DNA from 2 places in the Solibacillus ferritrahens genome. Region 1 is predicted to be linked to the other one. Evidence: riboswitches for the same ligand, from Rfam matches in the RefSeq annotation. Region 1 holds a riboswitch; the other holds the start of a gene.

Region 1 (7,718 bases):
TATGAGCATGGTCATGGTGTTATTCAGGATGTAGACAGAGCAATGACTTATTACAAGCAGGCTAGTATGCTGGGCGATAGAGAAGCTACTAAAAGAATAGTAATCTATTACGAACAAATAAATCTTAAAGAAGCTGCTAAGTGGCGTGAAAAATTGGAAAGCCTTGAAAGCTTTAAAGGATTTGATGAAAATTAATCATATTTCATAGTAATTTGTATGTTTAGTTTCCTAATAAATTTGGGAATGTAATCAATAGGGGAAAGTGATAAGGAGGGGAATTTTTATGTTTATGTTTGCAGTACCGCATATCTCTTCTAATGACAGTGAAGATGTTATTCAAAAATTACAGCAAATTCTATTGGAGCAACGTGAAAGTTTAACAACGCTTTGTACAATTGTTGAATATTTAAGAGAATATGTCCAAACTGGATTAGAAAATAAAGATGTCATCAAATACAATCAACGAATCCAAATGATGACCTATAAACAAACAGATCGTTATAATGAGATTGATCATCTCATTAATAAAAATATTATCGAAATTAAAAAAGGTAAAACTAAAGATAACACCGCTTTAACATTTGGCAAAGAGGTCAGGAAGATTGAATCAGGTTTTCGAACGCTAAAGCTATTCACTTGTGATGTTATTAATATGTTGGATTCCAATAAACATATCGAAAATCGTAGTATAGAGCGCATACGTTATTTTGATAAGCGTTCAGCATCGCTAGAAGCGGAAATTATTTCCCTGACACAGCAACTATCTTTTAAATAAGAATAACCTGCTCCATCAAAATGGAAATGAGAAGCAATCCTATTAAAAATTAATTAGTAGGATTGCTTTTATTGTAACAATTTGCTAAATTATACAAGATAACAAGCGGTACTATTTTAAATTGAGGCTTTGGTTTTACTTTTAAGTAACAAGGGAATTTATACATTTACATTGTTTCCAATTACATAGTATACAAAAGGAAATACCAATAGGGTGAGGATGGAAACATATGTTTTTTAAAAAAAAGGATATAGAGAATCAGGAAGATTTATCAATACATAATGAGGTAATGTTAGCGTATGTATCTGATGAGGAATTAAGGACACAAATTCAAATGTTAGGCTTAACAAAAGAAGATTTAAAATACTTGAAAGTAATGAAACCGTATGTTGATAATAACATCGAACATATTGTAGATAACTTTTATAAAAAACTAGGTCTGGAAAATAGTTTGGTTGAAATAATTAATAAACATAGCTCAGTTGACCGTTTGAAAGGTACTTTGAAAACCCATATTTGCGAAATGTTTAGTGGAATTATTGACGATACGTACTTTGAGAAACGAAAAAAAATTGCGCGTATCCATGTACATATTGGATTAAAAACGAAATGGTATATGACGGCCTTTTCAAACCTATTAATAGATTTTATTCATTTAGTAAATGTAAATATTAAGAACGACGAGCAACGTTTTCTTACGCTTGCAGCCATATCGAAAATATTAAACCTAGAGCAGCAAGTTGTTTTAGAAGAATATGAAGCAGTAGTGGAAAGAAAGGAAGAAAAGCTAGTAGAGGAAAAACGTAAAATAGGAAATGCTATTATTGAATCTTCCTCTAATTTAGCGACAATGTCTGAGCAAACAAATGCATCGTTCCAACAACTGAGTGCACAATCCATGGTCATTGTATCCCATTCGAAAAAAGCGAGTGATATTTCATCGGTGGCTACAGAACAGGCAAATCAAGGGAAAGCTCAAGTTCAGCATCAATCAGAGAGTATGACTGCAATCAATCAATCAGTAGCAACGATTTCGTCAGAAATAGATAAACTAGCTGACATATCAAAAGAGATGGAATCCACGATGGGTATAGTAACAAACATTGCGAATCAAACTAATTTATTGGCGCTAAATGCAGCGATAGAAGCAGCCCGTGCTGGAGAAGCTGGTAAAGGCTTTGGTGTTGTAGCCGGGGAAGTGCGGAAACTATCGGAGCAGACGAAAAATTCAGCAATAAATGTAGAGGGACTGTTGCAAAATACAGATATCCGAACGACAAAGCTACTCGAATCATTGCAGGAAATAAAAGCAGCGATACTTATCGGGGAAGAAAGTATGAAATCTACTGAAGTTCAGTTTAATGCTATTGTTAATTCAATGGTTGAGACGAAAAAGCAAAATGATTTAGTCGAGCAAGAGGTGGGGCTAATTGGAGACGTTATAGTAGAACTTGCGGGTGCCTTTGATTTAGTAACAAATTCTGCAGATTCATTGGCGCAAATTTCGCACGACTTAGAATAACTTAAAAGAAAGCTATGCGAAAGGTTCTTCCTTTTTGCATAGCTTTTTAATTTGAAATTATAAGCGATGACTTTAAATTTTGAAAATTGTTTTATCTGCCTGTCCATATCTCTGGTGAAAACGATTATACTAAGAGAAGAAAAAGTGAACGAAATAGGAGAGAACAACATGAAAACAGTAGTAGTTGTAGGTGGCGGGATTACTGGATTATGTACGATGCACTATTTAAAAAATCAAATGCATGAAAAGAATATTGAAGCGCGGTTAGTATTAATAGAGAAAAATCAGTATTTAGGCGGAAAAATACATTCAGAGTATGAAGAGGGATTTATTATGGAAACCGGTGCGGATTCCATTGTAGCGCGTCATCCCAATGTGCTAGAGCTAGTGAAAGAGCTTAACTTTGAATCGGAGCTTGTTTATAACGAAACAGGCATTTCTTACATTCATACTAATAATGAGCTGCATGCTATTCCCGCAGGGTCAACATTCGGCATTCCGATGAGTGTGGAATCACTTATGTCGAGCACGTTAATTTCAGAAGAAGGAAAGAAAAGGGCATTACAGGATATTGAAATTCCAAATAAAGATTTTACAAAGGAAAGTTCAATTGGTTCATTTTTAGAATATTTTTTAGGTGAAGAAATTGTGCAAAAACAAATTGCTCCTGTATTGGCAGGGGTTTATTCAGGTGATTTATATCAGCTGAGCTTAGCGTCAACGTTACCTTATTTAGTAGATTATAAAAATAATTATGGGTCGATTATGAATGGTTTTGAAGCAAATCGCGAGCAGTTTGAAAAAGCAGCAGATAAGAAGTTTATTTCTTTTCGAAAGGGTTTATCTACATTAATTGACCGTCTTGAAGAGCAGTTGCCAGAAGTGGAATTCATAAAAAGGACCGCAACAGAGCTAATACGAAAAGTAGGCAGACAGTATGAAGTCGTTTTAGAAAACGAAACGATTATAGCGGATATCGTTGTTCTTGCCGTACCAAATGATACAGTACGTACTGTATTGCAAGACGACAATTTGGATGTACAGCTTGAAAAGTTTACAACGGCATCTGCTTTAACGATGTATGTTGGCTTTGATGTACCGGACAATGTTTTACCAGCAGACGGTACAGGTTTTATTGTCTCCCATAATAGTGATTTAGTATGCAATGCATCTACATGGACAAGTCGTAAATGGAAGCATACGTCAGCAGAAGGGAATCTGCTCGTTCGTTTATTTTATAAAAACATTAATCCGCGATATGAAGAGCTGGTAGCAATGCCTGATGAAGAGTTGAAGAAAGTCGCAATGGAGGATATCCGATTAAGTTTGGGTATTGAAGCGAAACCGACCGTCGTAAATGTTACGAAATGGATCAATCAGATGCCCCGTTATGATTTAGCGCATAATGAAGCGTTATCAAAAGTTGTAGATTATTTACAAGTGCACTACCCGAATCTGCTTTTAGCTGGATGTTCCTACTTTGGGGTAGGGATTGGTGCATGTATTCAAAATGGTAAAAAAACGGCGGAACAAATTATTACACGAATTATGTAAAGAAATACTTTATTCGGCTAAAGGGTATTGACGTCTTATTTAGATAACGATATGATTACTTAAATAATTTTTAATTTTAAATTTTAGAAAAATTCATATAATTTCTTATCGAGAGAAGTTGAGGGACTGGCCCGTTGAAACTTCAGCAACCAACATTATGTCAGGTGCTAAATCCAGTGGCGATTGCCAGAAGATGAGAAGGGATTAAGTTGACGACTGACAACTATCAAGCCTTCTTTTGCTTAATGAAAGAAGGCTTTTTTGTATTAAAAATATACTGAAAATACTGTGAATGATGGAGTGGAAGCAATGGGTTTACTACAAGATTTAAAAACACGCGTTTTAACGGCGGATGGAGCAATTGGAACTTTACTTTATTCCTATGGGTTGGATTACTGCCATGAGGAAATGAATATTGCACGGCCTGAAATTATCGAGAAAATTCATAGTGAATATATTGCTGTAGGTGCAGACATTATTCAAACAAATACATATGGAGCGAATGCGATTAAGTTAGCTCGATATGGTTTTGAAAGTCGTGTAAAGGAATTTAACGAAGCTGCGCTGAAGATTGCGAAGCGAGCAGCTGCTCCGGGGGGACAGTATGTTCTGGCAACAATCGGTGGCATTCGAGGGATTCGAAAAAGTGATGCAACATTAGATGAAATCTTAGCTGCCTTTCAAGAGCAAGTGGAAGTATTACTAGCTGGTGAACCGGATGGATTCTTACTGGAAACGTATTACGATTTTGAAGAATTATCGCATTGTGTCCATCTATTACGTTCAATGACCGATTTACCGATTATTGCACAAGTAACGATGCAGGAGCCAGGTGTACTTCAAAATCAAATGACATTAAACGAAGCACTACAAGACCTTGAACGAGTAGGTGCAGATATTGTTGGAAGCAATTGCCGTTTAGGGCCATTTCATACAATTCAGGCTTTTGAAGGGGTAAATCTACCTAAAACCGCCTTTCTATCGGCATACCCAAATGCTTCTCTTTTAGATATAGAAGATGGGCGTGTTGTATATGAATCAGAAACCGATTATTTTGCACGTGCAGCTGTAGAGCTTGTAAACCAAGGGGTGCGTTTAATTGGTGGTTGTTGTGGGACTACGCCGAAGCATATAGCAGCAGTAAAAAAATATTTAGCAAATTTAACGCCAGTTGAAACAAAAGAGGAAAAGCATGGCCATACGCAATTTGTTCGTATTGCAGAACCTCGAAAGCAGGAACCGCTTCATGAAAAAGCAAAACGTGAGCGTTCTGTTATTGTGGAGCTTGATACACCACGACATCTTGAAATTGAAGGCTTTGTTGAAGGGGCAAAACAATTGGCGAACGCAGGGGCGGACGTTATTATGATGGCCGATAATTCGCTTGCTTCACCCCGTATAAGCAATATTGCGATGGCGGCTATTTTGAAGGAACATGGTATTCGTTCATTGCCGCATTTAACATGTCGTGACCGTAATTTAATTGGTCTTCAATCGCATTTAATGGGACTGAATGCTTTGGAGCTACATGATATTCTTGTCATAACAGGAGACCCGACGAAAGTTGGAGACTTCCCGGGTGCAACGAGTGTATATGATGTGTCTTCAATGGAGCTAATTTCGTTAATTAAGCAGTTAAATAAAGGTGGTTCATTTACAGGGAAATCGTTAAGAAAACAAGCCGATTTTTCTGTGGCCGCTGCATTTAATCCGAATGTGCGTGTACTGGACCGTGCAGTAGCCCGTTTAGAGAAGAAAATTGAACATGGTGCCGATTATTTCATTTCGCAGCCGGTTTATACGAAAGAAAAAATAATCGAAATTTATGAGGCGACGAAGCATTTGGATACGCCGATTTATATTGGAATTATGCCGCTTACCTCATCACGCAGTGCAGAGTTTTTACACCATGAAGTGCCGGGGATTAAACTATCTGATGAAGTACTTGCTCGTATGGCAGCCTGTGGGGACGATAAAGATGCAGCTACAGCAGAAGGCATTGCCATTGCGAAAGAATTGCTCGATACAGCGTGCAAATACTTTAATGGGATTTATTTAATTACCCCGTTCTTACGTTATGAAATGACACTGGAATTAATGGAATATGTAAAACAATATGATGTGGAAAGTAAAGGAGTTCAGTCAAATGTATAATCACCCAATTCATGAGCAATTACAAAAAAGAATCTTAATCATCGATGGTGCCATGGGGACGATGCTTCAGGCAGAAAATTTAACATATGAAGACTTTGGTGGAGAAGAATTAGACGGTTGTAATGAAAACCTGGTGCTGACAAGACCTGATGTATTAGGTAAGATTCACCGCGAATACTTAGCTGCAGGGGCAGACATTATTTGTACAAATACGTTTGGAGGTACACCGCTCGTTTTAAATGAGTATGATTTAGGAGATAAGGCAGTTGAAATTAATAAGAATGCAGTCAAAATCGCATTACAAGCTGCGAAAGAATTTTCAACAGCAGAATGGCCACGTTTTGTCGCAGGTGCAATCGGCCCTACGACAAAAACATTGTCGGTAACAGGCGGTATTACATTTGAAGAGCTAGAAGAAAACTTTTATATCCAAGCAAAAGCATTAACTGAAGCAGGGGCAGATTTAATTTTGCTTGAAACTTCTCAAGATATGCTTAATGTGAAAGCGGGGACGATTGCAATCCACCGGGCATTTGAGGAGCTTGGTAAAGAGCTGCCAGTTATGATTTCAGGGACAATTGAGCCAATGGGAACAACGCTTGCTGGACAATCAATTGAGGCATTTTATATCTCGATTGAACATATTAAACCATTGTCTGTCGGATTAAACTGTGCGACAGGTCCGGAATTTATGACCGATCATATTCGTTCGTTGGCAGAGCTTTCGACTGGTTATATTAGTTGTTACCCAAATGCCGGTTTACCGGATGAGGAAGGTTGTTATCATGAAACGCCGGATTCATTATCCAAAAAATTGAAAGGTTTCGCAGAAAAAGGCTGGCTAAACATTGTCGGCGGATGTTGCGGGACGACACCTGCGCATATTGCAGCAATTCGAAAAGCAGTAGAAGGCCATAAACCACGCGAGCCGAAAGCCATTACACATGGACATGTCGTATCGGGTATTGAGCCTTTGCAATATGATGAATCGATGCGTCCGTTATTTATCGGAGAGCGAACAAACGTAATTGGTTCGCGTAAATTTAAAAACTTGATTGTTGACGGGAAGTTTGAGGAAGCAGCGGAAATTGCACGTGCGCAAGTGAAGAATGGGGCGCATGTAATTGATATTTGTTTAGCAAACCCAGACCGTGATGAAGTAGAAGATATGAAAAATTTTATGCAGGAAGTTGTAAAAAAGGTAAAGGTGCCACTCGTAATAGATTCAACCGACGAAAAAGTAATGGAAGTTGCACTAAAGTTCTCGCAAGGTAAAGCGATTATCAACTCCATTAACTTGGAAGATGGGGAAGAGCGCTTTGATGCGGTAATGCCACTTGTGAAAAAATACGGTGCCGCACTTGTTGTAGGAACAATTGATGAAACGGGAATGGCAGTTACACGCGAGAAAAAACTGGAAGTTGCCAAGCGTTCATACGAGCTGCTTACGGAAAAATGGGGGATGGCAGCAGAGGATATTATCTTTGACCCGCTAATGTTCCCAGTTGGTACAGGCGATGAACAATATATTGGTGCCGCTGAGGAAACAATTGAAGGAATTCGCCTCATTAAAGAACATTTACCTGGCTGTTTAACAGTACTCGGTGTAAGTAATGTTTCGTTCGGTTTACCACCAGTAGGTCGTGAAGTGTTAAATGCGGTGTATTTATACCACTGTACACAAGCAGGTTTGGACTATGCAATCGTAAATAC
Region 2 (7,718 bases), on a different contig from region 1:
AATCCTGCTCCGTCGCCTGTCTTACCGTCCCCTCCACGTCCAGCACGATGCTCTAAACGACATAACATTTCTAAACCTTTTTTTACAATCGTATGTGATGGTTTCCCTTTTATGTTAGCGTACATTCCGATGCCACACGCGTCATGTTCAAACTGTGGATTATATAAACCTTGTGCTCCTGGCAACTGGTGAAAACTCATATTAATTCCCCCTCATTCTTTCAATAACGTATTTACATTTTAAAGTTTTCGAAATAATATAAACAATATATAGTTTGGATATAAACAATCTATTTTTTAGATGAATGGGGTGGGATTAGTGGAACTAAGACAATTACGTTACTTTGTCGAGGTAGCAGAACGAGAACATATTTCAGAGGCAGCTGAGCATCTACACGTTGCCCAGTCTGCAATCAGCAGACAAATCGCCAATTTAGAAGAAGAGCTTGGAGCCGCACTTTTCGAGCGTATTGGACGTAACGTCAAACTGACACCGATTGGTAAAACTTTTTTGGAACATAGCATTACCGCACTGAAGGCAATTGATTTTGCCGCTAAACAAGTGGAAGAATACCTAGACCCGGCAAAAGGGGTTATTAAAGTTGGGTTTCCAACAAGTCTAGCAAGCTATGTATTACCATCAGTCATTTCCGCATTCAAAAAGGAATATCCGGACATCGCTTTCCATTTGCGCCAAGGTTCTTATAAATATTTAATCGAAGCCGTTAAAAATCGGGAACTTAATTTAGCGTTATTAGGCCCTTTACCCCCTAAAGATGAATCAATTAATACAACAGTTTTATTTAGCGAAAGTATTCATGCATTACTGCCCGCAACACATCCATTGGCAAAAAGGGATACGATTAATTTAGTCGATTTACGAACTGATCAATTTGTCCTTTTTCCAGAAGGTTATATATTAAATAAAGTAGCTGTAGACGCTTGCCGCTCTGTAGGTTTTATGCCAACCATTACTTCAGAAGGAGAAGATATGGACGCTTTGAAAGGGCTTGTAGCAGCTGGAATTGGGGTCACACTTTTACCAGAAAGCTCTTTATACGATTCCACGCCTCGTATGACAGTAAAAGTACCCATTGCAACTCCATCCATAAGACGGACAGTCGGCATTATTGCACCATCGACCCGCGACCTCGCCCCATCTGAACAAGTATTTGTAGATTTTGTGTCTAAATTTTACTCACGTTTAACAAGATTCCAATGAAAAAAAGAGATTAGTTGAGAATCTTCTCAGCTAATCTCTTTGCAGTAAGTGCCTAAATAAAGCAACTCCATATATTTTATTCGCCTGAAACTGGTACTACAGAGCCGCCCCATTCTTCAAGGATAAAATCTTGAATTTCTTTTGAACGTAATGCATCTACTAATGCTTTAATTTCTTTAGAATCCTCTTCACCAGACTTTACAGCAATAATATTTACATACGGTGATTCACTTGATTCGATTGCGATTGAATCTTCCAGTGGGTTAATGCCATTATCAATTGCAAAGTTCGAGTTGATTAATACAGCATCACCTTCTTCATTTTCATACATTTGCACTAATAGTTCAGCTGCAGTGTTTGCATCAAATACGAAGTTTTTCGGATTATCTACGATGTCTTTTGTTTCTGCTTTTGTTTTATCAATACCATCTGCTAATGTAATTAGACCTTGTGCTTCAAGTAATGAAAGCATACGTCCATGATCTGCTACTGAGTTTGACAGTAAAATCGTTGCCCCTTCAGGAAGTTCATCCAATGAATTGTACTTTTTAGAATATACGCCGATTGGCTCGATATGAATACCACCAGCATTTGCAAAATCATAATCGAAATCTGCTTTTTGTGCTTCGAAGTAGGGAATGTGCTGGAAGTAGTTTGCGTCTATATCACCATTTTCTAGATCTTGGTTCGGAAGGACATAATCTGTATATGTAGCAATCTCCAGCTCAATGCCTTGTTCCTCTAAAATTGGTTTTACTTTTTCTAAGATTACCGCGTGCGGTGTATTTGAAGCACCGACTTTTAGTGTATCGTCATCTCCTCCACATGCTGCTAATGCTAAGACTGAAGCTCCTAAAATAATGCTTGATAATAATTTTTTCATCTGTTTTTACCCCTATCTCTATTTGTTATTTTTAGCCATTATTAACCGAACAATTTTTATATTCAGTAAATTGAATGTATAAACGCGCACTCTTGTAAGTTTGCGTTTATTATTGTTCAAAAAACTTTGGCTTATATAATTATGACCTGTAAGTCACGAACTATCGTTTATCCACTTTTACCGTAATAAAGTCACCAATATATTGAATAATGAATACTACAACTAATATTAAGACTGTCGCCATAAGCGTGACATCTGTACGGTTACGCTGGAATCCATCAAGGAACGCCAAATTCCCTAGTCCACCTGCTCCAATAATGCCAGCCATTGCTGTATAGCCGACTAAAGCAACTGCTGTTACTGTTATACCGGAAATTAGTGCTGGTAAGCTTTCCGGAATTAGTACTTTCCAAATAATAGTCGATGTTTTGGCTCCCATCGAGCGCGCTGCTTCGATAACACCTTTATCAATTTCTCTTAGTGCGATTAATACCATGCGGGCATAAAATGGTGCCGCTCCGATAATAAGCGCTGGTAATGCTGCATTGGCACCCCGAATTGTTCCCAGTAAAAACTTTGTAAATGGAATTAACAAAATAATTAATACGATAAAAGGAATCGAACGGAAAATATTTACGAGTGATCCTGTTAAAAAGTGAACGATTTTATTTGCCCATAACTGGTTGTCGCTTGTTAAAAACAATACAATTCCTATTAGAATTCCGAGGATAAATGTAATGACTGTCGCTACAGCTGTCATATAAACAGTTTCGTATGTTGCATCAAGCATTTTACCCCAGTCAACGTTCGGAAATAATTGATTAAGCATGCTCAATCACCTCCGTTTGAATTTCCTGCTTAGTTAAGAAGTTTAATGCCTTCTCTACTTCATGTTGCTCACCATCGATATGAATAAATAACGTACCGAATGAACCACCAGTTGTATTGGAGATTTTCCCGTGAACGATATTAACAACTATGTCAAATTGCTTGATCATCTGAGAGATAACCGGCTGTTCTGTCGTTGCCTCTGCAAATGTTAATTTGGCAATTTTCCCTGCTGGATAGTTCGCTAAGATTTGCTCTAGTGAGGCTTGCATTTCCTGTGTTTCCCCAGAAGCCTGTGAAACGAAATTTTTTGTGATCGGCGCTTGTGGATTTTGGAAAACCTGTAGCACATCTCCCTGTTCCACTACTTTCCCTGCCTCCATAACAGCCACACGGTTACAGATTTTGCGAATAACATGCATTTCATGGGTAATCAATACAATTGTTAAACCGATCTTTTTATTAATATCTAGTAATAGCTCTAAAATCGAATCCGTCGTCTCAGGATCAAGTGCTGAAGTGGCTTCATCACATAGTAGAACTTCCGGGTTGTTCGCTAATGCGCGGGCTATACCGACACGTTGTTTTTGACCACCTGAAAGTTGAGATGGATAGGCTCTTCCTCTTCCTTTTAAACCTACAAGTTCAATAAGCTCTTCTACTCGCTTTTCACGCTGAGTTTTTGAAACACCTGCGATTTCAAGAGGAAATGCGATATTTTCTTCGACTGTACGTGACCAAAGCAAATTAAAGTGCTGAAATATCATACTAATTTTTTGGCGTGCTTCTCTTAACTTTGCCCCTGAAGCTTTAGAAATATCCTGTCCACCTACAATAACTGAACCTGTTGAAGGTTTTTCCAGACCATTTAATAGGCGGATCATTGTACTTTTACCAGCACCACTGTAGCCGATAATACCGTATATTTCTCCTTTTTTTATGGATAAGCTAACATTGTCTACCGCTGTAAGCTCACCGTTTTTTGTGTTATATACTTTCGTGATATTTTGTATATCAATCATGCGTTGTACCCCTTCTCTTGAAATAACCTACCTGTAATTTCAATATAATGTTTTTGGTGTTTTTTTCGCATCTTCGAAAATAAAATTACACCAAAAAAACCTTCCTACTCACGACAAGTAGAAAGGTTTCACATAAAAATTTATACGGTAAACCGTTCTCTCATCTTTCAAAGTTTAAACTTTGTGTGAATTGGCACCTTTGCATAAAATGCTGGTTGCCGGGCTTCATAGGGCACTTCCCTCCACCTCTCTTTATAAGAGTAACGTTATTAAGTTTTATTATTATGTCTGTTACTTTATCATGCTAAAGAGAAGACGTCAATTACTTTTTTAATATTTCATACAAAAATGGTACGGATTTAAATGCATATAACTTTTTTATCACTTTTCCATTCTCAGAAACAATTAAACAAGGTACGCTTTCAATTTTCAAATCGTTGGCCAAACCTTCTATATAATTGATATTTGCCATACCTAATGGTAAATCTGGTAGTAATTTCTCGATTACTTTTAGCATTTTTTCAGATATCTCACAAGTACCACACATTGGAGTGTATAGAAAAAATGCTGTTTGATCATATTGTTGTATATTTTGTTCCCACTGCTCTCTTGACCATTGTTCCATATATAAGTCATCCTTCTTTTATTGAAAATTTTGCTTGTATTAATAAGTTCCGTAAAATTATAGTAGGCGTTTTTTCAACCTCTACATATTCTTGAGGTATGATAAGCTGTTTTACTTCAGGATATGCTCGGTTCATTAGTTTTCTTAACTTTTCACCATTCTTGTCTGCATCAAACATTGTTACAATTTCATAATGCTCATAGTCTTCTAGTAATTCGATTAAATTGACTTCGCTTATTGTTCCGTTTGTACAAAGAATAGTAACTTCTTCAGCCAATAGGGGTATTAACCTCATTTTATCAGCTCGTCCTTCAACTACAATGCATTTTCCCATAAAGATACGCTTCCTTTCATCAATTACGGCTATCTATACAATATCAAAAAAACACCAAAACCTTTAACTTTTAGGCTTTGGTGTTTAAATATTTATTGTTCAATTAATGCAGAATAAGCATCTGCATCCATTAATTCTTCAACTTCTGCATCGTTTGTTACTTCAATCGTAACCATCCAAGCAGTTCCGTATGGAGATTCATTTACGTATTCTGGGTTGTCTAAAAGTTCTTCGTTAATAGCAACAACTTTACCTGAGATTGGCGCATAAAGTTCCGAAACAGTTTTAACAGATTCTACACTGCCGAATGGCTGATCCTTTGAAATTTCGTCGCCTACTTCCGGTAACTCGACAAACACGATGTCCCCTAATTCAGATTGCGCAAAATCCGTAATCCCGATTGTTGCTTTGCCGTCTTCCATTTTTACCCACTCATGCTCTTTTGAATAAAGTAATTCTTTAGGTGTGCTCATTAAAAAACCTCCATTATTATGTAGTACATTCAACTTCATTTTGCCATATTTCGTTCGGAAATACAACGTGAATACCGGTTTATTTCCATGTTTCCGAGAAGTCAGACTCCTTAAAACCTAATGTTAATTTTTTACCATCTGTTACAATCGGACGCTTAATTAGCATACCCTCTGAAGCTAATAACTCCAATTGCTCATCTTCAGACATTGAAGGCAATTTGTCTTTTAGTTCCAGCTCACGATATTTCATACCTGAAGTATTAAAGAATTTCTTTAAAGGTACCCCACTCGCTTCATAATACGCTTTAAGTTGTTCTTTAGTAGGCGTTTGTTCAACAATGTGAATATTTTCATATTGAACATCGTTTTCATCTAACCATTTCTGTGCTTTTTTACATGTAGTACATTTTGGATATTGGATAAATTTCACTGTCATAAATGAACTCCTCTTTACCATTGATTTTCCCTTATTGTAACGGATATAGAAAAACAAATCAAAATTGGAATTACATTGTGGGAGTTATATTGAAATTAATTAATATTAGAAGATTTTTGATGATATTAGAATATCTCGAATGCTTTTAAGAAGTAATCATTTTCTTATTCGAAACTTTTGAAAACATATTAGAAAAACAGCCACTTTTATTAGAACATGCGATTTAAATTAGCACCGTTTAAAGTATATTAGAACTTTTTTCGTTTTATTAGAAAATCTATTCCGTAGAAAAAATCGGATACAGCTTCCTGCATCCGATTATATTCTATCTATTAAACTACATATTTTTCAGCATCGATTAATTTCGCTGCTGCTTCACGCTTTTTCGGAATTAAGTTGTAAGGGTTGTTACGTGTTAATTTACGTAATGCTGATAAGATCATACGTGCATCATCGCCTTCAACTGAAGCGATTAATGTTTCTTTTGCTTCTTTTTCGATTTCTGCAAATGCTTCTTGGCAGAAGATTTGTGTATAAAGAATTTTTTGTGCCGCTTTTCCTTCACCGTCACGCTCAATTGCTTTTTGTGTACGGATCACTACAGATTCCATTGCATATAATTGGTTCGCAATGTTTGCAATGTTTACTAGAATTTCTTGCTCTGCATCTAGTTTGGCACCGTAGCGTTGTGCTGCTGCACCTGCTGCAAGTACAGCAATTTTCTTCGCATTTTTCACTAAATATTTTTCTTGCTCTAATGCTTCGTTACCGATTTCTTCCGGCATAAGCATTAATAATTCATTTTGTAATTCCTGTGCTACTTGTAATAGAGGTAATTCACCTTTTAGCGCTTTTTTCATGAAAGTGCCTGGCACGATCATACGGTTAATTTCATTTGTACCTTCGAAAATACGGTTAATACGTGAGTCACGGTAAATGCGCTCTACTTCGTATTCAGCCATAAAGCCATAACCACCATGTAATTGAACTGCTTCGTCTGCTACGTAATCCAAAGTTTCAGAACCGAATACTTTTGCGATCGAGCACTCAATTGCATACTCAGCGATCGCTCCAGCAATTGCTTTACCGTCTTTTTGTTCTTCGTCTGATAACTGATTCAAGCGATCTTCAAAGTAACCAACTGTACGATAGTTTAAAGATTCTGATGCATAAATGTGAGAAGCCATTGATGCGATCTTTTCTTTTGTTAAGTTGAAATCCGATAATTTAGTTTTGAATTGTTGACGTTGGTTTGTATAAGCTACTGCTAATTCAAATGCACGTTTAGATGCACCTACAGTACCTACCCCTAATTTATAACGTCCAATATTTAAGATGTTGAATGCGATAATATGACCGCGCCCTACTTCACCAAGTAAGTTTTCTACCGGCACTTGTGCGTCTTCTAAAATTAACGTACGAGTAGAAGAAGATTTAATCCCCATTTTCTTTTCTTCCGGACCAACTGAAACTCCAGGGTATGAACGCTCTACGATGAATGCTGTAAATTTATCGCCATCGATTTTAGCGTACACAACGAATACATCTGCAAAGCCTGCATTTGTAATCCATTGTTTTTCACCATTTAATACATAGTGTGTACCTGCTTCATTTAATTTGGCAGTTGTTTTTGCACCTAATGCGTCAGAACCTGAACCTGGTTCTGTTAATGCATATGCCGCAATTAACTCACCTGAAGCTAATTTCGGTAAATATTGAGTTTTTTGCTCATGGTTACCGAATAATACGATTGGTAATGAACCGATACCAACATGTGCACCGTGAGTAATTGAGAACCCGCCTGCTGGAGACATTTTTTCAGCGATTAATGCCGAAGAAATTTTGTCTAAGCCAAGACCTTCGTATTCTTCTGGTACGTCAGCTGCAAGTAAACCT

The links. A riboswitch is a leader RNA that binds a small molecule or an ion and turns the genes downstream of it on or off. The one in region 1 is predicted to bind S-adenosylmethionine.
Region 2: another riboswitch for S-adenosylmethionine. It lies ahead of SNE38_RS00270 (methionine ABC transporter ATP-binding protein); the one in region 1 lies ahead of SNE38_RS16750 (bifunctional homocysteine S-methyltransferase/methylenetetrahydrofolate reductase).

What each region holds. Positions count from the first base shown of each region.
Region 1 covers NZ_JAXCLE010000022.1:16,520-24,237, forward strand. The annotation lists gene SNE38_RS16730 (tetratricopeptide repeat protein) at 1-195, shown strand, start outside; gene SNE38_RS16735 (chemotaxis protein) at 290-775, shown strand; gene SNE38_RS16740 (globin-coupled sensor protein) at 1,005-2,297, shown strand; gene hemG (protoporphyrinogen oxidase) at 2,466-3,851, shown strand; SAM riboswitch class I at 3,954-4,051, shown strand; gene SNE38_RS16750 (bifunctional homocysteine S-methyltransferase/methylenetetrahydrofolate reductase) at 4,161-6,005, shown strand; gene metH (methionine synthase) at 5,998-7,718, shown strand, end outside.
Region 2 covers NZ_JAXCLE010000001.1:45,872-53,589, forward strand. The annotation lists gene gltB (glutamate synthase large subunit) at 1-200, opposite strand, end outside; gene SNE38_RS00255 (LysR family transcriptional regulator) at 319-1,221, shown strand; gene SNE38_RS00260 (MetQ/NlpA family ABC transporter substrate-binding protein) at 1,298-2,104, opposite strand; gene SNE38_RS00265 (methionine ABC transporter permease) at 2,265-2,933, opposite strand; gene SNE38_RS00270 (methionine ABC transporter ATP-binding protein) at 2,926-3,954, opposite strand; SAM riboswitch class I at 4,112-4,215, opposite strand; gene SNE38_RS00275 (thioredoxin family protein) at 4,277-4,579, opposite strand; gene SNE38_RS00280 (toprim domain-containing protein) at 4,587-4,913, opposite strand; gene gcvH (glycine cleavage system protein GcvH) at 5,006-5,386, opposite strand; gene SNE38_RS00290 (arsenate reductase family protein) at 5,466-5,822, opposite strand; gene SNE38_RS00295 (acyl-CoA dehydrogenase family protein) at 6,155-7,718, opposite strand, start outside.